DNA from 2 places in the Yersinia antarctica genome. Region 2 is predicted to be linked to the other one. Evidence: predicted binding sites of a transcription regulator. Region 2 holds the regulator's gene; the other holds the start of a gene.

Region 1 (12,763 bases), 2.6 Mb from region 2:
ACAATTTATCCAAAAACAACAACAAATCAGCTTCGTAAAATCATTCTTTTCCCGTCAATTAGAACAACAACTGGGTCTGATTGAAGTACAGGCACCAATCCTGAGTCGTGTGGGTGATGGTACTCAAGATAACCTTTCAGGTTCAGAGAAAGCCGTTCAGGTAAAAGTGAAGACATTGCCGGATGCAACTTTTGAAGTCGTTCATTCATTAGCTAAATGGAAACGCAAAACCTTGGGTCGCTTTGATTTTGGTGCTGACCAAGGGATATATACTCATATGAAAGCATTGCGCCCTGATGAAGATCGCCTGAGTGCTATTCATTCTGTGTATGTCGATCAGTGGGATTGGGAACGCGTGATGGGAGATGGTGAACGCAACCTGGCTTATCTGAAATCCACTGTTAACAAGATTTATACCGCTATTAAAGAAACTGAAGTAGCGATCAGTGCTGAATTTGGTGTGAAGCCATTCCTGCCAGAGAATATTCAGTTTATCCACAGCGAAAGCCTGCGTGCGCGTTTCCCTGACCTGGATGCTAAAGGCCGCGAACGTGCGATAGCTAAAGAGCTGGGAGCTGTATTCCTGATTGGCATCGGTGGTAAATTGGCTGACGGTAAATCTCATGATGTCCGAGCGCCAGATTATGATGACTGGACGTCGCCGAGTGCTGAAGGTTTTGCGGGCTTGAACGGTGACATTATTGTCTGGAACCCTGTTCTTGAAGACGCGTTTGAAATCTCATCCATGGGGATACGTGTTGATGCTGAGGCACTTAAACGCCAATTGGCACTGACTTCTGATGAAGATCGTCTGAAACTGGAATGGCACCAATCACTGCTGAGTGGTGAAATGCCGCAAACTATCGGTGGCGGTATCGGCCAGTCTCGTTTAGTGATGTTATTGCTGCAACAGCAACATATCGGTCAGGTTCAATGTGGCGTATGGGGGCCAGAAATTAGCGAGAAGGTTGAAGGCCTGCTGTAAATCCCCTTAATACTAGATGTTGTAGGGGGGAGTGCGCTTGCTGCCTACCTACAACACCAATTATATTGGGGATTATTGATTCCCAATATAATTGTGGGTTTTTAATCTATGCTGTAGTGATATATAAATATTTTAAATATCACTATATGCAAGGTTGTTGATATTATGGCCCTTTTTCATCCTATAAAGCACTATTTACACGCTCGGCCACGATTGTTGTTTTCGGTTGGCGCGGGTGTTGTCACTTATTTCCTGCTGCCAACACATTACTCGGTATTGCTGCGTCTGATGGTGAGTTGGAATGTTTCCGCCTGGCTTTATTTACTGTTTTTATGGTTGCAATTATTACGCACTGATTCGACGAAAATCAGCAAAATAGCCCGGGTGCAGGATGAAAGTGCCAGTATGGTGCTGAGTATTGTCAGCATGGCGTGTCTGGCCAGTATTCTGGTTATTTTATTTGAATTGAGCACGGCGAATCAGCTCTCAGGCTCTGCCAAGGCGTTCCATTTGGTCCTGACAGGGCTGACGTTATTAGTTTCATGGTTATTATTATCCACCGCTTTTACTATGCACTACGCACATTTGTTTTATATGCGCCGCGATAAATCAGAAACGGTTCTACCGTTACTTTTCCCCAAAGAGATAACCACGCCTTCCTATTGGGATTTCCTTTATTTCTCATTTACCATTGGTGTGGCTTGCCAAACTGCCGATGTCTCTACCGGCACGTCAGATATCCGCCGCGTAGTACTCTTGCAGTCAGTGTTATCATTTATCTTTAATATGACGATATTGGGGTTGTCGATAAACGTTGGTGCCGGCCTGCTTAACTAGCGCTTCCAGCGGCGCATCAAGCGGCTTTTTAGCCCAGTATCAAAACGCCAGATATGATCGAAAATTCGCATGATACCGGGCTTACCATACGCAGACATGGCAACAGCATGAAAACGGTGCTGGTGGGCTTGTTGCTGGATTTTAATCTTTCTGACTAATTCGTCTGGTAAACGTTGGGCGATAAAATCTGAAATGATCACTGCATCTGCGTCATACCATTCTCTATCTTCCATTTTATTTAATGTGCTGGCTAAGCAAGCAGCCAGATCGGTACCTCCGCGAAAATGTTGGCCAAGAAAACGAATCGCCTGCTCAATACCACTGGCAGCAGATAGCTCGTAGTGAATTATTTCAGTGGCAAATAGCATGATGTAACAGCGGCGATTATCTGCCAGTGCAATTCGAAGCAGAGCCAGACAAAATGCTTTGGCACATTGTTCGTTAAATCCGCCCATGGAGCCTGAGGTATCGACACAGACGATAAAAGGGCCGCGAGGGTGTTCATCATTGCTTTTAAGACTGACCGGGCGCTGTAAGGTTTTCTCCTGCCAGTTGTCACCCTGCAAACGGTAAGTGAGTAAGCGGCGCTCCAGTAAACGGCGATAAAACTCAAATTCCAGCTCGCTCATCCCTAACATCACCAGTTCCGTCGGGAGCAATCGCAAAATATCATTGCTTTGATGAATGCCACTGACCTCCTCTGGCACTGTATCGGGCTGGCGAACCATGACAGTATAAGGTTCAAAGCGAGCCTCTGGTGTCGGTTGTGCCTTTGCTGAACGGCTACGACCCAATTGCTCGGCCAGTTGTTGTAATTCGGGTTGTTGTTGTAGAAAGTCACCGTATTGCAGGAGCAATTGATAATCGCCACGCTGTAAGTGGCCCTGACTCATATCCCAAAGCCGCCCTGCTGCCCCATCATTGGTTGCCAGTACAGGTTCTAATGCCCCACTGAGCGCCAATCTCTGCTGGAGTTCAGCCAGAAGTTGCTCCCGCTCTTGCTCAAGTAACTGGTGATGAATGGTGATGGTTTGTAGCGTTAGACTGACACGCCAACGCTGTAAAAATAAGGTTTGTAAACTATCGCCGGGTTGAGGGTTTCTGGCTAAATCAGCGGTTTGTAGCAATGTATTGGCTTGTGAAGCAAAGGGCGATTGCCATTGCTGTAACTGAGCCACAATATCTGGCAGATGCACATAAAATAGTGGGCTACTTTCCAACAAGCTTTGTTGGTATAGGGAAAACTCATTTGCCAGAGTAGCCGGAGCTTTAGCCTCGCGGATACGCTGCTGTAAGTTTTGCTTCCAACCAGGAATATCTTTCATTAGCGCCCGTTTAATTCGCGGGAATTTTTCGAAAAATAGTGCTAATTGAGGTGACGCCAATAGCCCGATCACCATCTCTTCGATAAGCTCACCCTCACTTATCGATAGCAGCATATCCAATGTTGCCAGGCTGAGCATCTGTCAGTGTCCGCGCATTTTTTGCTGTTGCTGTTTAAGTTGTTCTGCCACCTGCAACAAGCTGGCCTCGACTTTGGCAAGCCATGAGGAGGGAGTGAATAAACATGGCTGGTGTTGGCTGAATAGCCACCGTTGTTCGGCAAGACTATGTTCTACTGTGGTTAATTCCACCAGCAATTCCAGGGGAACACTGACAGTTGCCGTGCCCGGTTGGGAAAGTGTGGAGGGTTGGCGGCTGATATCTAGTATTGTGATATGCAATTTATCATCAATTTCTGCATCAATGGATTGGGCATAACCGACACCATTTAATTTAGCGCGCAAGCTCCCTCCTTTGTTCAACCATTGAGCGAGGGCATCTTTTTCTATTTGCAAATGGGTAACTTGAATATCATGCAGGCTGAGCGGTTTTTGCAGCAAAAGCGTCAAAGTGCTGTCTGTCAGGTCGTCTGGTAGAGCATATTGGGATTTGCGGCTGAACATACCGCTTTGTTTGACGACGGTTAGCGCTTGATGGTCACTTTGCTGTTGTTGGTGCTGCAACCACTGACCCTGAACATGCTGTAGTTTCATTAACAGGCTTTGCTGTTGATATCCCTGCTCGGTTAATAACTGTTCAAGCTGCTGTTGCAGCAGCTTAAGCGAACTGAGGTCATGCCACAGGCAATCTTTCAGCAAGATTAAGTCGATGGGTGTCACTTCACTGCGGCCACTAAAGAAAGCACTGGCTTGTAACAGGCGTAGCGCTTTTTTCCAACGTCTATCTGAGACATAGGGCGCTTGTTCTTGCGCACTGAGCCGTTGACGTAACTGAAAAATAAGCTCAAAACAGTGATCCGGTAAGGTGATTTTGTCGATCAACGGTTGCCACTGATAGAACTCTTCATCGCTGATACTGAGATTTTCTGCCACCGGATTATGATTTTCATTCTGTCGGCTGAGCAGTAGTGAGCGGAAGTTCTGCTTCTCTTGTACGCGATCCAGCCATAGACGGATCAACATGCGGTCATAAAGTGCTTCCAGGCTACTATCAGCGTCAGGCAGCTCGTTAGAGGCAGTAACGAGTAATCGCATAGGGATGCTGTCTTCCCGATCACCATTTCTAAAGCGCCGTTCATTAATCGCTGTCAGCAAGGTGTTTAGAATTGCCGGGCCGGCTTTCCAGATCTCATCCAAAAAGACGATTTCAGCCTCCGGCAGGTAACCGCCTGTCATCCGTTGATAGCGTCCCTCCTCTTTCAATGCCTGAATCGAGAGGGGGCCAAACACCTCTTCCGGTGTTGAGAAACGGGTCATCAGATATTCAAATGCACGGGCATTACGGAAGGCAAATTTCAGGCGGCGGGCAATCAGGCTTTTGGCAATTCCCGGTGGGCCGAGCAAAAAAACACTCTCGCCACTGAGGGCGGCCAGCAAACATAAGCGGATAGCTTCCTGTCTTTCATACAGACCACTTTCAAGGGCACTGCTTAAGCGGGAGATTCTTTCTGCTAATTGTGATGATTGCGCCATAATTGTTCTACATGTTCCGTTAGTTGATTGATTTTTACCTGATAAAAAGGAATAAACCATCTTTTCTTCATGGGATCGCTGGTTTTATTAATAAGATAGTTCGTTGATTCGTAGAATTTTTATATCATCAGTTATTTGTAGTTGATGAATTTTCGCTCTGTTAGGTGCCTATTTAAGAGTAGGCAATCCATTGAAATCGTGCATACTGTGCGCCTTTTGGTGGGCGTATAAACAATACAGAACCGAGGATTAAGGTTCTTAAACGCACGCATCAGCTTATGGATGTTCTAGCAAAAAGAAATCAATTATGAGCACAGAACATAAACAGTCTTTATCGGCGGTAACCCTGGCGGCAATAGGGGTAGTTTACGGTGATATTGGTACCAGCCCGCTCTATACCTTGAGAGAGTGCTTTTCTGGTCATTATGGTTTTGATGTCCGCCCGGACGTGGTGTTTGGCTTTTTATCGCTGATTTTCTGGATGCTTATCCTGATTGTCTCGATTAAATATCTTACCTATGTCATGCGGGCCGATAACGCCGGCGAAGGGGGCATTTTAACGTTAATGTCTTTGGCAGGGCGTAATACCTCTTCCAGAGCCACCTCAATACTGGTGATTCTCGGGTTAATTGGCGGCAGTTTCTTTTATGGTGAGGTGGTCATCACCCCGGCAATATCCGTTATGTCGGCCATTGAAGGGCTAGAAATAGCAGCCCCAGCATTAGACCCTTATATTGTTCCCTGCTCCATTGCGGTACTCACCCTGCTGTTTGTGATTCAAAAGCACGGTACCGGCAGTGTCGGTAAATTATTCGCTCCCGTTATGCTGGTCTGGTTTCTGACGATCGCACTGCTTGGTTTACGCAGTATTATTGCAAATCCAGAAGTATTGGTTGCGCTGAATCCTAAATGGGCAATAGGTTTCTTTACTGAATATAAATCCGTGTCGTTTTATGCGCTTGGCGCAGTTGTACTGGCGATAACTGGGGTGGAAGCCTTATATGCAGATATGGGCCATTTTGGTAAATTCCCTATTCGTTTAGCCTGGTTTACCGTGGTTTTGCCCTCATTAGTACTGAACTATTTTGGTCAGGGCGCGTTATTGCTGAAAAATCCTGAAGCTATCAAAAACCCCTTCTTCTTATTAGCTCCTGACTGGGCATTGATTCCGCTGTTAATTCTGGCAACCCTGGCGACCGTTATTGCCTCGCAGGCGGTTATTTCCGGTGTATTCTCGCTCACCCGGCAGGCGGTTCGCCTAGGCTATTTACCGCCAATGCGGATTATTCATACCTCCGAAATGGAGTCTGGTCAGATATATATCCCGGTCATTAACTGGACTCTCTATCTGGCGGTGGTATTGGTTATTGTTGGCTTCGAACGTTCCAGTAACCTGGCGGCCGCGTACGGTATCGCCGTAACCGGTACCATGGTGATAACCAGTATTCTGTTCTGCATCGTGGCATTGAAAAACTGGCACTGGAATCGGGTATTTGTCGGCATCTTACTGGTGATTTTGCTGATTATCGATGTCCCTATGTTCTCTGCCAATGCGTTGAAATTGTTCTCCGGTGGTTGGTTGCCAGTGTCTCTGGGGCTGGTGATGTTTATCATCATGACTACCTGGAAAAGTGAACGTTTCGGTTTGCTGCGCCGTATGCATGAACACGGTAATTCACTGGAAGCGATGATTGCTTCATTGGAGAAATCCCCCCCAGTGCGGGTTACGGGTACTGCTGTGTATATGTCGCGCGCAATGAATGTCATTCCCTTCGCGCTGTTGCATAACCTTAAACATAATAAGGTGTTGCATGAACGGGTTGTGCTACTGACATTGCGAACTGAAGATGCGCCGTATGTGCACAATGTGAACCGGGTAACCATCGAACAACTCTCCCCGACGTTTTGGCGAGTGGTGGCCAGTTATGGTTGGCGTGAAACACCGAATGTGGAAGAAATCTTCCATCGCTGCGGCCTGGAGGGGTTGCCATGCCAGATGATGGAAACCTCATTCTTTATGTCCCATGAGTCGCTAATCCTTACCAAGCGGCCGTGGTACCTGTTCCTGCGCGGTAAGTTATTTATTGCGCTCAGTCGGAATGCGCTGCGTGCAGCTGACCAGTTTGAGATCCCACCGAATAGGGTGATTGAGCTTGGGACGCAGGTAGAGATTTAATCTGAAAGGCCGTTATGATTAACGGCCTTTTTTGTACCTATTCTTCTTCTTTTCCCACTGTTCAGCGAAACGTTTCGATGGCGATCACAATTTCATCAAATTGGGTTTGCCTTCTGCGGCTATTTTTCTAAACTCAGTATCAGCGAAACGTTTCGCTGTTGGAGTAGAAAATGAAAAAAGGCGCATTACTTAATTCTGATATTTCCGCTGTTATCTCCCGCCTGGGCCATACCGATCAGGTTGTGATAGGTGATGCGGGGCTGCCGATACCGGCAACCACCACACGTATCGATCTGGCACTGACACGAGGCGTCCCTGGATTTCTTCAGGTTCTTGAGGTGGTAACACAAGAAATGCAGGTTGAAAGTGCAGTCTTGGCGGAGGAGATCGTTAAAAATAATCCGCAACTCCATGAAGCGTTACTCGCGCAACTATCACAACTTGAGCAGCACCAGGGAAACCAAATTGTTTTGCGCTATATCAGCCATGAGGCTTTTAAAGAGCAAACCAAACAAAGCCGGGCAGTGATCCGTAGCGGGGAATGTTCCCCCTTTGCTAATGTCATTCTCTGTTCCGGCGTAACCTTCTGAGGCATTTATGCAACCTTTGCTGCAACTTAAAGGGATTGATAAAGCCTTTCCCGGCGTTAAAGCACTCTCCGGTGCCGCACTGAGTGTCTATCCCGGCAGGGTGATGGCACTGGTAGGCGAAAATGGCGCTGGAAAATCGACCATGATGAAAGTGCTGACCGGCATCTACAGTAAAGATGCTGGCAGTCAGTATTTTATGGGTAAGGAAGTGGCGTTTAATGGCCCAAAAGACTCGCAGGAAGCGGGCATTGGCATTATTCATCAGGAACTTAACCTGATTCCTCAATTAACTATCGCAGAAAACATCTTCTTAGGGCGTGAGTTTGTTAATCGTTTTGGCAGCATCGATTGGAAAAAGATGTATGCCGAAGCCGATTTACTGCTGGCGCGCCTTAATATCAGTTACAGCAGCCATCGGCTGGTGGGCGAGCTTTCCATTGGTGATCAGCAAATGGTGGAAATCGCCAAAGTGCTGAGCTTTGAATCCAAGGTGATCATTATGGATGAGCCAACCGATGCACTCACCGACACTGAAACCGCCTCTCTGTTTAATGTGATTAAAGAACTAAAAGCGGAAGGTCGCGGGATTGTTTATATCTCTCACCGGCTAAAAGAGATTTTTGAGATTTGCGACGACGTCACAGTATTCCGTGATGGGCAATTTATTGCCGAAAAACCGGTTGATAGTCTGACTGAAAACTCACTGATTGAGATGATGGTGGGCCGTAAGCTGGAAGAACAGTACCCGCGCTTGAATATACCCCGTGGTGAAAAGCGTTTGCAGGTCAAACAGCTATGCGGCCCGGGCGTCAAAAATGTCAGTTTCACTTTATACAGTGGCGAAATTTTGGGGGTTGCCGGTCTGATGGGGGCTGGTCGCACCGAGCTGATGAAAATCATCTATGGCGCGCTACCGCGTAAATCAGGTTTTGTGATGTTGGATGGCCGCGAAGTTGTCACCCATTCACCACAAGATGGTCTGGCAAATGGCATTGTCTATATTTCTGAAGACCGCAAACGGGATGGTTTGGTACTTGGAATGTCAGTTAAAGAGAATATGTCTTTGACTGCATTGCGTTATTTTAGCCGTTCAGGTGGTTCGCTCAAGCATGCTGAAGAGCAGCAGGCGGTATCGGATTTCATTCGTTTATTTAATATTAAAACACCTTCCATGGAACAACCTATTGGTTTGTTATCCGGTGGTAACCAGCAGAAAGTGGCTATTGCACGCGGTTTAATGACCCGTCCTAAAGTGTTGATCCTTGATGAACCTACCCGTGGTGTCGACGTCGGGGCTAAAAAAGAAATTTACCAATTAATCAACCAATTCAAACAAGAAGGGTTGAGCATCATTCTGGTTTCCTCAGAAATGCCGGAAGTGCTGGGCATGAGTGACCGCATTCTTGTGATGCATGAAGGCCAGCTAAGCGGCGAGTTCTCTATTGAACAGGCTACCCAGGAAGTGTTGATGGCGGCAGCCGTTGGCAAGCGTGATTTATTGAAAAATAATTTATTTACACTCTAAATAATTCGAGTTGCAGGAAGCTAACGCAAATGCGGCTTGAAATATGACGAGTAGAGCAGGAGTAATCAGATATGAGTTCCCAAGCTATCCAGACAAAACGCTGGTTCAGTAAAGAATGGTTATTAGAACAAAAATCACTGATTGCGCTGCTGGTGCTGATTGCTGTGGTTTCGTCACTAAGCCCGAACTTCTTTACCCTAAATAACATGTTTAACATTCTCCAGCAGACTTCTGTCAATGCCATTATGGCGGTGGGTATGACGCTGGTTATCCTGACATCCGGTATTGATTTGTCTGTCGGGTCATTATTGGCACTGACTGGCGCAGTAGCGGCATCTATTGTTGGGTTGGAAGTGAATGCTTTGGTTGCCGTCGCAGCTGCATTGGCGCTAGGGGCATTTATTGGTGCCATAACCGGGGTCATTGTCGCTAAAGGTAAGGTACAAGCGTTCATTGCCACTCTGGTCATGATGCTGTTATTACGTGGCGTTACTATGGTTTACACCAATGGTAGCCCAGTAAATACCGGTTTTACTGATGTGGCTGATACTTTTGGCTGGTTCGGTATCGGGCGCCCATTGGGTATACCAACACCAATCTGGTTGATGGCTATCGTCTTTATTGCTGTGTGGTACATGTTGCACCACACTCGCCTGGGCCGCTATATCTACGCATTGGGTGGCAATGAGTCAGCAACACGGCTCTCTGGTATTAGCGTAGATAAAGTTAAGATTATTGTTTATTCATTATGTGGATTGTTAGCGGCACTGGCTGGGATTATCGAAGTGGCCCGCCTGTCGTCGGCACAACCTACAGCCGGTACTGGCTATGAACTGGATGCAATCGCAGCCGTGGTTCTTGGGGGTACCAGCCTTGCTGGGGGTAAGGGGCGGATCGTCGGCACCCTGATTGGCGCGTTAATCCTCGGCTTTTTAAATAACGGTTTGAATTTATTGGGTGTCTCCTCTTACTACCAAATGATCGTAAAGGCAGTGGTTATCCTGCTGGCGGTATTGGTAGACAATAAAAGCAGCAAATAACCTCCTAACTCCCTACAGGAATTGCGACCATGAAAATGAAGAAACTAGCTACCTTGATCTCTGTTGTTGCCCTGAGCGCCACCGTAAGTGCTAACGCACTGGCAAAAGACACCATCGCACTGGTAGTTTCCACGTTGAATAATCCGTTCTTTGTTTCAATGAAAGACGGCGCGCAAAAAGAAGCGGATAAACTCGGCTATAACCTGGTGGTATTGGATTCTCAAAATAACCCAGCGAAAGAACTGGCTAACGTGCAGGATCTGACGGTTCGCGGCACCAAACTGTTGCTGATTAACCCAACTGATTCCGATGCAGTCGGTAACGCAGTCAAAATGGCAAATAAGGCCAATATCCCGGTTATCACACTCGACCGTTTGGCAAACTCTGGCACTGTGGTGAGTCACGTTGCCTCCGATAACCGTTTTGGTGGCAAAATGGCCGGTGATTTCATTGCCAAAAAATTGGGTAATGATGCCAAAGTGATTCAGTTGGAAGGGATTGCGGGGGCGTCTGCGGCCCGTGAACGTGGTGAAGGCTTCAAGCAGTCAATGGATCAACATAAATTCCAACTGTTAGCCAGCCAACCTGCTGATTTTGATCGTACTAAAGGTTTGAATGTGATGCAGAACCTGCTGACCGCCCACCCGAATGTTCAGGCTGTATTCGCACAGAACGACGAGATGGCACTGGGCGCACTGCGTGCCTTGCAAACAGCCGGTAAAGCCGATGTGCTAGTGGTTGGTTTTGATGGCACCGACGACGGTCTTAAAGCCGTTCAAGGCGGCAAACTGGGCGCAACTATCGCTCAACGCCCTGACCAGATTGGTGTTATTGGCGTGCAAACCGCTGATAAAGTATTGAAAGGCGAGAAAGTGCAGGCCGTTATCCCGGTTGATTTGAAATTAGTGACTAAATAATATCGAAAAGCAGGGCATATAACGCCGCTACCCTAAAACGGAAAACAAAACGTTACGGGTGGCGGTGTCATTCACAAAGGAATAAATACGATGAAAACAGGCAAACTGGTGGTCTTGGGCAGCATCAATGCCGACCATATTCTGAATGTTGAGCAGTTTCCGCGCCCAGGTGAAACGGTGATCGGGAAGCAGTATAAAGTGGCGTTTGGTGGCAAAGGTGCTAACCAGGCGGTAGCTGCTGGCCGTAGCGGAGCAAACATCGCGTTTATTGCCTGTGTGGGTAAAGATGATATTGGTGACCGGGTGCGCCAGCAATTAGCCAACGATAACATTGATACTGCGCCAATCGAGGCTGTAGCGGATACCACAACCGGTGTTGCTTTGATTTTCGTGAATGGTGAAGGCGAAAACGTCATTGGTATCAATGCCGGTGCTAACTCGGCAGTTACACCTGAATATCTTGGTCGCTACCAGCAGCAAGTTATCGATGCAGATGCATTATTGATGCAACTGGAATCACCACTTGAGACAGTTATTGCTGCCGCTAAATTGGCGAAGCTGCATCAAACACAGGTTATTCTTAATCCGGCACCAGCTCGTGAATTACCGGACGAGCTATTAACGCTGGTGGATATGATTACTCCGAATGAAACAGAAGCCGAGCGTTTAACGGGGATTCATATTGATCAGGATGATGACGCAGCGCAAGCAGCGCAAATTCTGCATGATAAAGGCATCGCTACCGTAATCATTACATTGGGTAGCCGTGGCGTATGGCTTAGTGAACAAGGTAAAGGGAAATTGGTTGCCGGGTTCAAGGTTAACGCCGTAGATACTATTGCTGCTGGTGATACATTCAATGGCGCATTATTAACTGCGTTATTGGAAGGTCAGATAATGGACTCAGCAGTACGTTTTGCTCACGCAGCAGCCGCTATCGCGGTGACTCGCCCCGGCGCGCAGCCCTCTATTCCGTGGCGTGCAGAGATAGACAGTTTCCTACAAGGCCAGGTATAACTTTGGCCACCATGAAAGACGTCGCCCGCCTGGCGGGTGTATCTACGTCAACAGTCTCACATGTTATTAATAAAAACCGCTTTGTCAGTGATCCTATTCGCGACAAAGTGCTGGCTGCTATCAAACAGCTCAACTATGCCCCTTCAGCACTGGCTCGTAGTTTGAAACTCAATCAAACCCGTACCATTGGTATGTTGGTTACCGCCAGTAGCAACCCATTTTATGCTGAAGTAGTCCGTGGCGTGGAGCGCAGTTGCTATGAGCGTGGTTACAGTTTGATTCTATGCAATACCGAAGGCGATATCGATCGCATGAGCCGTAGCATTGAAACTCTGATGCAAAAGCGCGTCGATGGTCTGCTACTGATGTGCACTGAAAATCACCGCCCTTCTCAAGATATTCTGCGTTGCTACCCGTCATTACCGATAATCATGATGGATTGGGCACCCTTTGAGGGCGTCAATGACGTGATTCAGGATAATTCATTATTGGGTGGCGAAATGGCAACCTCATATTTGATTGCCAGAGGCTATACCCGAATTGCCTGTATTGCTGGCCCACAAGATAAAACCCCTGCCAAAGAACGTTTGGAAGGGTACCGTCAGGCTATGGATCGCGCAGGTTTACCTATTCCATCCGGTTATGAAGTTGCCGGTGATTTTGAATTTTGTGGCGGTTTAGTCGCCATGAAACAGTTGCTT
Region 2 (12,763 bases):
CAGCAGCGATAAAAAGAAAATTGCCGCCGGCACGACTAAAACCATTAAAAAGAAAACGCAGGAAGTCAGTAAAATCGCTACAAAAAAAACCAGCAATACGAAAAAAACCAATATTAAAACTGCAGCCAATAAAAAAGTGACTGCAGGTAAAAAAACAGAAAGAGTCGCTTATGGCCGACACAGAAATAAAACCCAAGGCAAAGCGGCTACCGAATTAGTCGCCAATAGTAAAATCAAGCTCAGTCCAGCGCATAAAAAACGCTATCAACACGCCAAACAGACCGCGATGAGCAAACTGATGAAGCAAGTCGGTAAACCTTATCGTTGGGGTGGCACCTCTCCTAATACCGGATTTGATTGCAGCGGGCTTATCTATTACGCCTATAAAGACGTGATCAGAATAAAAATGCCGCGTACCGCGAACGAGATGTATCACTTGCGTGACGCCGCCCCCGTCAAACGTGCTGAGCTGGAGAGCGGGGATTTAGTGTTCTTCAATATTGCCAACCGTGGCGTCGCCGACCATGTAGGCGTCTATCTGGGTAACGGTAAGTTCATTCAGTCCCCACGCACTGGTGAAGAAATTCGTATCAGTATGCTGGACAATGACTACTGGCAGGATCATTACGTTGGCGCACGCCGTGTGGTCACACCGAAAACCATCCGCTAAGACTTCAGTTTGCGCCCGGTTGTCCTACCGGGTGCTGATGGCACAATAACGCCCCTGCACTTGTTATCCCCATGGCATAACGGTGATACAATCACCCATCAAACAGTATGGTTATATCTGTCATTCCTGTTGAAAGTTGTTAAGATTAATACCCACAACAAAAATACAACAATTAAGCTTTAACCGCTCTTCGCCACCTCACTGCCCGTGGCAATTGATGTGATTTGAGGAGCAAACACCCTGAGCAACCCCGAAAGGAGAGAGCGATGTCTTTTGAATTACCGGCATTACCCTATGCGCAAAATGCGCTAGAGCCCCACATCTCAGCTGAAACGCTGGAATACCACTACGGCAAGCATCACAACACCTATGTGGTTAATCTCAATAACTTGATTAAAGACACTGAGTTTGCGGGTAAGACGCTGGAAGAGATTGTAAAAACCGCTAATGGCGGGATCTTTAATAATGCGGCCCAAGTCTGGAACCACACCTTCTACTGGCACTGCCTGTCACCTAACGGCGGCGGCGAACCTACGGGCAAAGTTGCCGATGCCATTAATCAATCATTTGGTTCTTTTGCTGAATTTAAAGCACAATTTACTGATGCGGCAGTAAAAAACTTTGGTGCGGGCTGGACCTGGCTGGTTAAAAAAGCAGATGGCACACTGGCGATTGTCAGTACGTCTAATGCAGCAACTCCACTGACCACCAACGATAAACCAGTGTTAACCGTAGATGTGTGGGAACATGCTTACTATATTGATTACCGCAATGCGCGGCCAAAATACCTGGAAAACTTCTGGGCACTGGTTAACTGGTCTTTCGTTGAGAAAAATTTAGCCTGATACGGCAAGAAGAGTGACAACCCATCGTCGCATTACGCGTAAAAATAATTAAGGGCGGGATTAACCCGCCCTACTTATCACTTCACACCGGCAAGCGGTTTAATTAATTCATTACCGCCACGAAGCTAAAGACAATAATCATCGCCAGCGCACCAACAGTCGTAATCAGCGACATTTTCAGATTGGTATCCATAAAAACTCCTTAGCCGGTTAGTTTGTAGTAGGGAAAAGGCACATAGTTAGTGTGTTAAATTATTTTCCCACAGTTCAGAAAAAAAATCTTGTGCTCATTACGCACTTTATAACTTTGATTACCCCTTTCACTTTTCCTCCAGATCAGCCAAAATTCGCAGTTCATAACTGCATACCGACTAATAACGTCCAATAAATACTCTCAGACAATCAGCTGATTTAACTTCCCAGCCTAATATCGTGTTTTTGTCTGAGCGGTTTTCGGGTTATGCAGGCAAACGATTAACATAATACTTACCCTACTGTAACCGGTAAGCTTAGGAGTCATTCTTTTTATGGCAACGATTAAAGATGTGGCCAAACACGCGGGTGTGTCCACCACCACCGTTTCGCACGTTATCAACAAAACTCGTTTCGTCGCCGAGAATACCAAGGCTGCGGTGTGGGCTGCCATTAAAGAACTGCATTATTCACCCAGCGCTGTAGCCCGCAGTTTGAAAGTTAATCACACTAAATCAATTGGTTTACTGGCAACATCCAGCGAAGCGCCCTATTTTGCCGAAGTGATCGAAGCGGTCGAAAATAGTTGTTATAGCAAAGGTTATACCCTGATTTTATGTAATTCTCATAATAATCTGGACAAGCAAAAAGCTTATCTGGCGATGTTGGCACAAAAACGTGTCGATGGGTTGCTGGTGATGTGTTCAGAATATCCTGAGCAGCTACTCGGGATGTTGGAAGAATATCGCAATATCCCAATGGTCGTCATGGATTGGGGAACCGCACGGGGTGATTTTACTGACTCGATTATTGATAACGCTTTTGAAGGCGGCTATTTGGCGGGCCGTTACCTGATTGAGCGCGGTCATCGTGACATTGGGGCTATCCCCGGCCAGTTAGCCCGTAATACCGGTGGTGGCCGCCACCAGGGCTTCCTGAAAGCACTGGAAGAAGCAAATATTACCCTGCGTGATGAGTGGGTGGTCCAAGGGGATTTTGAACCGGAATCCGGTTATAAAGCGATGCATCAAATCCTGACACAAAAACATCGCCCAACGGCGGTGTTCTGTGGCGGCGATATTATGGCCATGGGCGCGATATGTGCTGCTGATGAGTTGGGCCTACGGATACCACAAGATATTTCGGTGATCGGGTATGATAATGTGCGTAATGCGCGCTATTTCTCGCCGGCGCTTACCACTATTCACCAGCCCAAAGAGCGCTTGGGCGAAACGGCCTTTGCCATGTTACTTGACCGTATTGTCAGCAAACGTGAAGATTCGCAGACCATTGAGGTACACCCTAAACTGATTGAGCGCCGTTCTGTCGCTGATGGCCCGTTCCTCGATTATCGCCGTTAATCCTCTCCTGCCGGTAGTGTTTAGCTCTATCGGCGGCTAATCTTGCCTCATTAATCCTCAGTCATTGATTGATAACTCACTGTCATCTTTCAACCATTCGGTATTAAGTGTGACACTGTCACCTAGATATTCCAGCAGCCAGGCCAATGCTGGTGAATGGTTGTTCTGCTCCCAGGTCAAGCAACATGGACTATCGGGCAACGGTTCAGCCAGCGTCAGTGCCGCTAGCTTCCCTTGCTCAATCAACGGCGATACCATGTGTGCCGGCACCATCCCGATGCACAATCCTGCACACAGGCAATCGATTCCCGTTGCCCAGTCCGGGGCGACCAATCGCTGCTGGTTTGCTAAAGTCCAGGTGTCACGTTTAGGTAAATTACGGGCGGTATCTTCCAGGCAAAGTGAGGGATAAGGCCGTAACTGATTATCGCTAAGTGGCTCGGTTAATTGGGCTAAAGGATGATCGACACTCACCACACAATGCCAGCTTAAAAAGCCCATATCGCGAAAGATGAACCGCCCACCGACCGGGATCGCGCGGGTCGCACCAATGGCCATTTCCGCCTGCCCATCCACCAGCGCATCCCACACACCGTTGAATACTTCATAGCGTACCCGCAGTTCAATATCAGGAAAATGTCGGTAAAAATCCAACACTAAACGGCGACTACGCTGTGGTTTAACAATTTTATCTATTACTATATTTAACTGCCCACGCCAACCATTCGCCACCTGTTGACACTGACGGCGTGTGTCATTCATTTTTTTGATAACATCTCGCGCATCTTTAATAAAAACCACGCCAGCTTCGGTTAATTCCACATCGCGATGACGTCGTTCAAACAACGGAACGGCCAACCACTCTTCCAACTGGCGCACCGTATAACTAATCGCAGACGGTACGCGGTGCAATTCTTGAGCAGCAGCACTGAAACTCCCAGTACGGGCTACTGCGTCCACCACATCCAGTGAATATTCAGACCACATAGTTTTTCACCTTTTTACATCACCAATTTGCTATCAAATTTTTTAATAGCATGGTGCAAATATTACCGTTTCACAACAGAATATCGCAGCGGATAGAATGCCCTCCGCAATTAATTTTCTATAACAGAAGTTTTGCCTGCAAAAATTATAATTTAGCCAACGTCATTGGAGCCGCTGCTAACACCTCTGCGGTTTCAAGGACCAAGGATATAAAGAGAAATAAAGAATGAAAACGTCGTCTGGTTTTATGTTCTATCTGGCCGGTCTGAGTATGTTGGGCTATTTGGCCACTGACATGTATCTACCCGCTTTTGGCGCAATGCAACAAGAGCTTCAAACGTCTGCCGGCGCCATCAGTGCCAGCTTAAGTATCTTCCTCGCCGGTTTTGCTATCGCTCAGCTTATCTGGGGACCCGTATCGGATAAGTTAGGCCGTAAACCGGTACTGTTAGCCGGTTTGGCGTTATTTGCCATCGGTTGTCTGGGGATTTTATGGGTTGAAAATGCGACACAATTATTGGTACTCCGCTTTATTCAAGCGGTAGGGGTGTGTTCTGCTGCTGTAAGTTGGCAGGCGTTAGTGGTAGACCGTTATCGCGATGGCAAGGCCAATCGCGTGTTTGCCACCATTATGCCGCTCGTAGCACTCTCTCCCGCGTTAGCTCCGCTACTGGGTGCCTGGTTATTAAACCACTTCAGTTGGCGTTCAATTTTTGTAGTGCTACTGGCCGTTACGTTGCTGCTATTGATCCCAACGGCGCGGTTGAACGAACGCAAAAAAACCGCACAAGATAATGCTGCACGCATTAGCACCAACATCAGTTTCTGGCAGTTGCTTAAGTCGGCAACATTTAGTGGCAACGTGATGATGTTTGCTGCCTGTAGTGCCGGTTTCTTTGCCTGGTTAACCGGTTCACCTTTTATTCTGGGTGATATGGGTTATAGCCCGAATGTCATCGGATTAAGTTATGTCCCCCAGACCCTGGCCTTCCTGTTAGGTGGATTTGGTTGTCGCAGTGCTCTTTCCCGAATCAAGGGTAATACCTTGCTGCCGTGGCTGTTGGCGGGATATGCAATCAGCATGATTGCACTTTATCTGATAGCAACGTTAACCACGCCGACGCTGCTGACCTTACTTATTCCATTCTGCATAATGGCGCTGGTGAATGGTGCCTGCTACCCTATTATCGTAGCGAATGCATTAATGCCTTTTCCAGCTAACACCGGTAAAGCAGCCGCGCTGCAAAATACGCTTCAGCTCGGGTTATGTTTTGTTGCCAGTATGTTGGTATCGGCCTATATCAGCCAGCCATTGCTGGCAACAGTGACCGTGATGCTGTCGACCGTGGTGCTGGCGTTTTTAGGATATGGCATTCATTGCTACGCATTGCGAAAAGAAAAAAATGATACTAATCCGATGCCCAACGTCATCGGTGTTACAGCAAAGCAACAAACGAATGAACCACGGTGAGCCTGGATAAGGAATGATTCGGGTCGGAAATCGATTTGAACGCTGCAAGCGGCAGCCTGATAGAGGCGAGACCCAAGGATGGGCTAAGTAACGAGAGCCGCTAACACCGCGGTAGCGTCAAGGACGAAGTGAATTAATTTCCAATAGAAATAGTCACTAAGGAACACGTGAGCCGGGTGTGATTTATTATTGAGAAAGCCTCCCGGCAAGCCTATACTCGATTTAACCAATTACGATATCATTAAAAAAAAGCATTATCTTAAGTACTTTCTGTGCGCGTGGATTGCGTCACATTTACGCTTATGGATGAGTTACCCTAAATCAATCTTTATTAGGGTTTCTTCTTAATCTTCCTCTGTCCGTTATGGATATTAGACACCAAGGTCACGACAACCTTATTGGTATGAATCTGCATATATCGCGGGTCATAAGTCAGAAGAAAGTGATGGAGAAGCTATGAGTTCATCCTGTATAGAAGACCAGAGTATTCAAGAAACCCCTTGGTTTCGCATTGTACAAGAAATGCTGAATCGGGCTGATATTGAAATCAATGGCTCACGCCCTTTCGACATTCGAATCAATAACCCAGACTTTTTCAAACGAATACTTCAAGAAGGATCTTTGGCATTAGGTGAGAGTTATATGGACGGCTGGTGGGAATGTGACCGCTTGGATATCTTTTTCCAACGGGTTCTCAGGGCTGGCCTGGAAAATCAACTTCCACACCATCTCAAAGATACTTTACGCATTGCTGCTGCGCGTATTATTAATTTGCAATCAAAGAAAAGAGCCTGGATTGTTGGCAAAGAACATTACGATCTGGGTAATGATCTGTTTAGCCTAATGCTCGATTCGAATATGCAATACTCATGCGCTTACTGGAAAGATGCCACGACCCTTGAGCAAGCGCAGGAAAATAAACTGCGGATGATCTGCGAAAAACTTCAATTGGCTCCGGGCATGACATTGCTCGATATCGGTTGTGGCTGGGGAGGCCTCGCAGCCTATGCTGCCCGGCATTACGGCGTCGCCGTTTCCGGTGTGACCATTTCGGCTGAACAACAAAAACTGGCACAAAAACGCTGTGAAGGTTTAGACGTCACTATTTTATTGCAAGACTATCGTGATCTGAACGAACAGTTCGATCGTATCGTTTCTGTCGGTATGTTCGAGCATGTCGGGCCAAAGAACTATCACACCTATTTTGATGTGGTAAACCGCAATTTGAAGCCAGATGGCTTGTTCTTACTGCACACTATCGGTGCTAATCGTACTGATCTGAGTATCGATCCGTGGATTAATAAATATATCTTCCCTAATGGCTGCCTGCCGTCAGTAAAACATATTGCTAACGCCAGTGAGCCTTATTTTATTATGGAAGATTGGCACAATTTTGGCGCTGATTATGATCGCACCCTGATGGCGTGGTATGAACGTTTTCAAGCCGCGTGGCCGAGCCTGGCTGCGAATTACTCGTCGCGATTTGAGCGGATGTTTAGCTATTATCTCAATGCCTGTGCGGGTGCTTTCCGCGCCAGAGACATCCAACTGTGGCAAGTATTATTCAGCCCTAACGGGGTCGAGGGTGGGATTCGCGTGCCGCGTTAATACTTAAAAGAGGACAGGTGGACTGCCTGTCCTATCCTATTTACGTTAAGCCCACATTTATCCGCGAGTGGCCTTATCAACTACCGGCGTAGCGAGTACAGTTTCCCGCTGAGCCAATACCCGCTCAACCGTGTCCACCACCGCCTGGGTTTGTGGATCGATCTCGATATTTACCCGATGTCCCAAACGCTTTTTACCTAATGTGGTCCGCGACAATGTTTCTGGTATCAGATGTACACAGAAGCGGTTCCCCACAACCTCACCAATAGTTAGGCTGATACCATCAATACCGATAAAACCTTTGTGTAACACATACTTCATTAAATCAAAGCTGGGCATACGAAACCAGATCTGACGATTATTTTCTGATGTGTATATCTTGGCAATCTCAGCAGTACAAATAATATGGCCGGACATGAGATGCCCACCGATTTCATCGCTGAATTTAGCCGCACGTTCCAAATTAACGGTATCACCAACCTTAATATCGCCCAAATTGGTAATACGCAGTGTCTCCTTCATTAAATCAAAGCTAACCCGATTACCCTCAACGGCGGTGACTGTCAGACAGCAACCATTGTGGGCAACAGAAGCGCCTAACGCTAATTCAGGCAACATCTCCGCTGGCATGTCTACTACATGGGTGCGGAAATTTGATTTTTCTTCGATGGCAACCACCGGCGCGGTGCCTTGAACAATACCGGTAAACATACGCCATGCCTCTTATCTATAGAAAGAAAGTTTCTTTGCCTTGATTTTGCCTCAGAAGATAAGGAAAACCAAACCACTTACACTAAAAAAACAGATAAGAGGTATTTAGCTGATAATTAGCAACAAAGATTGCTTAAGCGCGATGAGCAGGTACAATCCTTCATTGTTTTTCCGCTATTTTATTTATCGCCCATGGCGCGATAAATAGTCGTTATTGAAATCATAACTAGGTTATACCCAAGTTACTTCGAGATACAGGTAGGCGGCAACCGCGTGAACCTCCAGGAGCTTAGATAACTAAGTGTCTGGAGTGAGCAAGGGCAGCCAACACCCCTGTATATTGAAGGGCGACGGGTAGAGAAAGGTGCATACGTGCAGAAGTATATCGTCGAAGCGCGTAGCTTATTGGCTCTCGCTATTCCCGTTGTCATCGCGCAATTATCTCAAACCGCCATGGGCGTGGTTGACACCATTATGGCCGGTTCTGTCAGTGCTACTGATATGGCTGCCGTGGCGGTAGGTACTTCTATCTGGTTACCGGCTATTTTATTTGGCCATGGTTTGTTGTTGGCACTAACCCCGACAGTTGCACAGCTCAACGGTTCCGGGCGTCGCAATCAAATTGCCCATCAAGTCAGGCAAGGGTTTTGGCTGGCGTTTTGCGTTTCACTGCTAATTATGTTTGTTCTATATAATAGCGACCACGTTATTATGCAAATGCATAATATTGACCCCGTGCTAGCAGATAAAGCCGTGGGCTTCCTGCATGCCATTATGTGGGGTGCGCCGGGCTATCTCTTCTTCCAGGTGCTACGTAATCAATGTGAAGGATTATCCAAAACCAAGCCGGGGATGGTTATCGGCTTTATTGGTTTGCTCGTGAATATTCCGGTTAACTATATTTTCATCTACGGGAAATTCGGTGCTCCGGCATTGGGTGGCGTCGGGTGCGGGGTGGCAACAGGCACAGTCTACTGGGTGATGTTCCTGATGATGCGCTGGTATGTCACCCGCGCTCGTTCACAGCAAGATATCAAACTGGAGAAAGGGTTCGCCGCACCGGACTGGCAAGTAATGAAACGCTTGGGTGGCCTAGGCCTGCCGGTTGCTCTGGCACTCTTCTTTGAAGTGACGCTGTTCGCGGTTGTCGCCTTACTGGTTTCACCCCTGGGCATTGTCGCTGTTGCCGGGCACCAAATTGCGCTCAACTTTAGTTCATTAATGTTTATGTTACCGATGTCGCTGAGCGTAGCAGCCACCATTCGTGTTGGTTTCCGCCTCGGTCAAGGCTCGGTAGAACAAGCGAGAGTGGCCGCTTATACCAGTATTGCCGTGGGTTTAATGCTGGCCTGTGTCACTGCGGTATTTACCGTTATTTTCCGCGAGCACATTGCCTTGCTGTACAACAAAACACCGGCAGTGGTAATGATGGCCTCGCACTTGATGTTGCTGGCCGCTATTTACCAGCTATCGGATGCGATTCAAGTAATCGGTAGCGGTGTGCTACGTGGTTATAAGGATACACGTTCGATCTTCTTTATTACCTTTACTGCCTATTGGTTACTGGGGTTACCGAGTGGTTACGTGCTGGGGCTGACCGATTATATCGTGCCCGCCATGGGGCCAAGTGGTTTCTGGATTGGGTTCGTTATTGGCTTAACTTCTGCGGCGATTTTAATGGCACTGCGCATCCGCTGGTTACAAAAACAGCCAGCAGCATTTATCCTGCAAAAGGCGGCGCATTAGTACCGATAGTCTCTGGCGTGACAGCCAGAATTCATATTGGCAAGTCGCGACTGCGTAAAACACCGAGGTGGAGAAAAAAACAGCGCAATGGGCAAAAGCGCAGCAATTACGTGAGTTTGCGGTGAATATTGTGTTTTTCCCCTTGCCAGCAGACGGGCAGCTCGTTAATATTCGTCCCCGCTGTCAGCATTGATGGTGAGTAATAAAAGAGGATGCGTCCGTAGCTCAGTTGGTTAGAGCACCACCTTGACATGGTGGGGGTCGATGGTTCGAGTCCATTCGGACGCACCAAATTTATTGCAGGTAGATAGCGTTAAATATTTTGTTAGTTCAGTCGCTAAGGTAGTAGTCGTTGCAGTTGGTAACACTGTAGCGTCAAGTCAGTAGGGTAACGTGCGTCCGTAGCTCAGTTGGTTAGAGCACCACCTTGACATGGTGGGGGTCGATGGTTCGAGTCCATTCGGACGCACCACTCTGGCAACAGGTTTATCATCTTTAGATGCGTTCTTAGCTCAGTTGGTTAGAGCACCACCTTGACATGGTGGGGGTCGATGGTTCGAGTCCATTAGAACGCACCACTCTGCATTTGCAGTTTACTCTCTGTTTTCTTAATCTTCCCAATACTCTTTTACCCCCTATTCCCTGCAATATATAACCGAGATAAAGCAATAAATATCAACCAATCGCCCTGCCACCTCCTGCTTGTTTTTCAACCCTGGATTGGCTAAAAATGTTAAACATCACACCAGTTGCGCAACAAAATAAGAAATATTCGCAATACTTGCGCGACTAATTCCCCCTTTTTATAAAAAACGGCAATGAGTTTCTGTTTTCTATTTCATTTCCCGTTAGTTACCGCTTATAATACGAACCGTCGTTTCAGTTGAATGGTTTCAGCATCTTGATCTGCCGATACGCTAAAAAAATACAACTCACATTTACGCCATCGTATACCGATCATGCGGTTAGCCTCGTGCTAAAGTTTTCCGCTCAACTTCCGCAACTGTCATCTATCCTTAGTAATGTTTTGCTTCTTTGTAACGTTTCGCTACACCAGACACTAATCAGATCCCACTCCGTTGATCTCATTAACGGAACTTTCGTTTTTAATCCATCACAACTTGTAGAAAAATCCTCATGAACATGAACGACAAAAAGACTAAAATTGTTTGTACTATCGGTCCCAAAACCGAATCTGAAGAAATGCTGACAAAACTGCTTGATGCCGGCATGAACGTTATGCGTTTGAACTTTTCTCATGGTGACTATGAAGAACATGGTCAACGTATCAAGAATATTCGTGCTGTCATGGCAAAAACCGGCCACAAAGCTGGCATCCTGCTGGACACCAAAGGCCCTGAAATCCGTACCATGAAACTGGAAGGCGGCAAAGATGCAGCCCTGGTTGCCGGTCAAACTTTCACCTTTACCACGGATCAAAGTGTTATCGGTAACGACAACATCGTTGCTGTGACTTATCCCGGTTTTGCTGCTGACCTGAAAATTGGTAATACCGTGCTGGTTGACGATGGTCTGATCGGCATGGAAGTGACTGAAGTCACTGAAAGTACCGTGGTATGTAAAGTACTGAACAACGGTGACCTGGGTGAAAACAAAGGCGTTAACCTGCCAGGCGTTTCTATCCAGCTACCTGCATTGGCTGAAAAAGATAAAGCTGACCTGATCTTTGGTTGTGAGCAAGGTGTGGACTTCGTTGCAGCCTCGTTTATCCGTAAACGTTCAGACGTGCTGGAAATTCGCGAACACCTGAAAGCGCACGGTGGCGAGCATATCCAAATCATCTCTAAAATCGAAAACCAGGAAGGTCTGAATAACTTCGACGAAATCCTGGAAGCATCTGACGGTATCATGGTTGCCCGTGGTGACCTGGGTGTTGAGATCCCGGTTGAAGAAGTTATCTTCGCGCAGAAGATGATGATTGAGAAATGTAACCGCGCTCGCAAAGTTGTTATCACTGCAACGCAAATGCTCGATTCAATGATCAAAAACCCACGCCCTACCCGTGCAGAAGCTGGCGACGTTGCTAACGCCATTCTGGATGGTACAGACGCCGTGATGCTGTCGGGTGAAAGCGCCAAGGGTAAGTACCCATTAGAGTCTGTCACCATCATGGCGACCATCTGTGAGCGTACAGACCGAATTATGCCTAGCCGCATTGATACGCTGAATGATAATCGTAAAATGCGAATCACCGAAGCCGTTTGCCGTGGCGCGGTAGAAACAGCAGAAAAGCTGGAAGCAAAACTGATTATCGTTGCCACTGGTGGCGGTAAATCAGCAAAATCAGTGCGTAAATACTTCCCTACCGCCACCATTCTGGCATTGACCACCAATGAAACCACCGCACGTCAGCTTATTCTGACTAAAGGCGTGGTGACTCAACTGGTCGATAAGATTGCTTCAACTGATGATTTCTACCGCATCGGTAAGGAAGCTGCTTTGGCCAGCGGTCTGGCACAGAAAGGCGAAGTTGTGGTTATGGTTTCTGGTGCTCTGGTAGCAAGTGGCACCACCAATACTGCTTCGGTGCACGTGTTATAATCCCAACACGTCCTCTCGGATGATAATTAAAAACGCCGCTTTCAATAGCGGCGTTTCCTTTTTTAAACCATCCAAATAAACTTTCTGAAAAATCTGCTTTATCCCAACTGCGTTAAAGCCATTTTTTCAAATAAGACTTATCCCATAGAATCCGGCTGTTTTGCCTCGTTTTTTTAACTTTTTTTTAAAACAAGGTGCTTCTTTGAGCGAACGATCAAAATAAACCCCTCTAACACTAAAAATTTATTCTCTTTCGAAAAAACTTTGTGTAATACTTGTAACGCTACATGGAGATTAACTTAATCTAGAGGGTGTTAATAATGAATCGTACTAAACTTGTACTGGGCGCGGTAATCCTGGCTTCAACTATGCTGGCTGGTTGTTCAAGCAATGCTAAAATCGACCAACTGTCTTCTGACGTTCAAACTCTGAACGCTAAAGTTGACCAACTGAGCAACGACGTGAACGCAATCCGTTCTGACGTTCAAGCAGCTAAAGACGATGCAGCACGTGCTAACCAACGTCTGGACAACCAAGCTCACGCTTACAAGAAGTAATATTACTTCCTGAAAATGAAAAATGGCGCACATTGTGCGCCATTTTTTTACCC

The links. Region 2 encodes PurR, which represses purine synthesis genes. Its sites were predicted from a motif close to CANGCAAACGTTTGCNTG; they were not measured.
Positions count from the first base shown of each region.
Region 1: the regulator PurR is predicted to act here: its motif matches at 7,114-7,131, upstream of rbsD (D-ribose pyranase).

Region 1 is NZ_JBSJQF010000001.1:4,897,198-4,909,960, reverse strand. It holds gene asnA (aspartate--ammonia ligase) at 1-985, shown strand, start outside; gene ACWJJO_RS22605 (DUF1345 domain-containing protein) at 1,151-1,822, shown strand; gene viaA (ATPase RavA stimulator ViaA) at 1,819-3,285, opposite strand; gene ravA (ATPase RavA) at 3,289-4,797, opposite strand; gene kup (low affinity potassium transporter Kup) at 5,105-6,973, shown strand; gene rbsD (D-ribose pyranase) at 7,144-7,563, shown strand; gene rbsA (ribose ABC transporter ATP-binding protein RbsA) at 7,571-9,088, shown strand; gene rbsC (ribose ABC transporter permease) at 9,160-10,128, shown strand; gene rbsB (ribose ABC transporter substrate-binding protein RbsB) at 10,158-11,045, shown strand; gene rbsK (ribokinase) at 11,136-12,062, shown strand; gene rbsR (ribose operon transcriptional repressor RbsR) at 12,065-12,763, shown strand, end outside.
Region 2 is NZ_JBSJQF010000001.1:2,320,462-2,333,224, reverse strand. It holds gene ACWJJO_RS10750 (C40 family peptidase) at 1-670, shown strand, start outside; gene sodB (superoxide dismutase [Fe]) at 937-1,515, shown strand; gene cydH (cytochrome bd-I oxidase subunit CydH) at 1,619-1,708, opposite strand; gene purR (HTH-type transcriptional repressor PurR) at 2,043-3,068, shown strand; gene punR (DNA-binding transcriptional activator PunR) at 3,126-4,055, opposite strand; gene punC (purine nucleoside transporter PunC) at 4,282-5,526, shown strand; gene cfa (cyclopropane fatty acyl phospholipid synthase) at 5,983-7,134, shown strand; gene ACWJJO_RS10715 (riboflavin synthase subunit alpha) at 7,192-7,845, opposite strand; gene ACWJJO_RS10710 (MATE family efflux transporter) at 8,218-9,591, shown strand; tRNA gene ACWJJO_RS10705 (tRNA-Val) at 9,806-9,882, shown strand; tRNA gene ACWJJO_RS10700 (tRNA-Val) at 9,987-10,063, shown strand; tRNA gene ACWJJO_RS10695 (tRNA-Val) at 10,093-10,169, shown strand; gene pykF (pyruvate kinase PykF) at 10,735-12,153, shown strand; gene ACWJJO_RS10685 (major outer membrane lipoprotein) at 12,474-12,710, shown strand.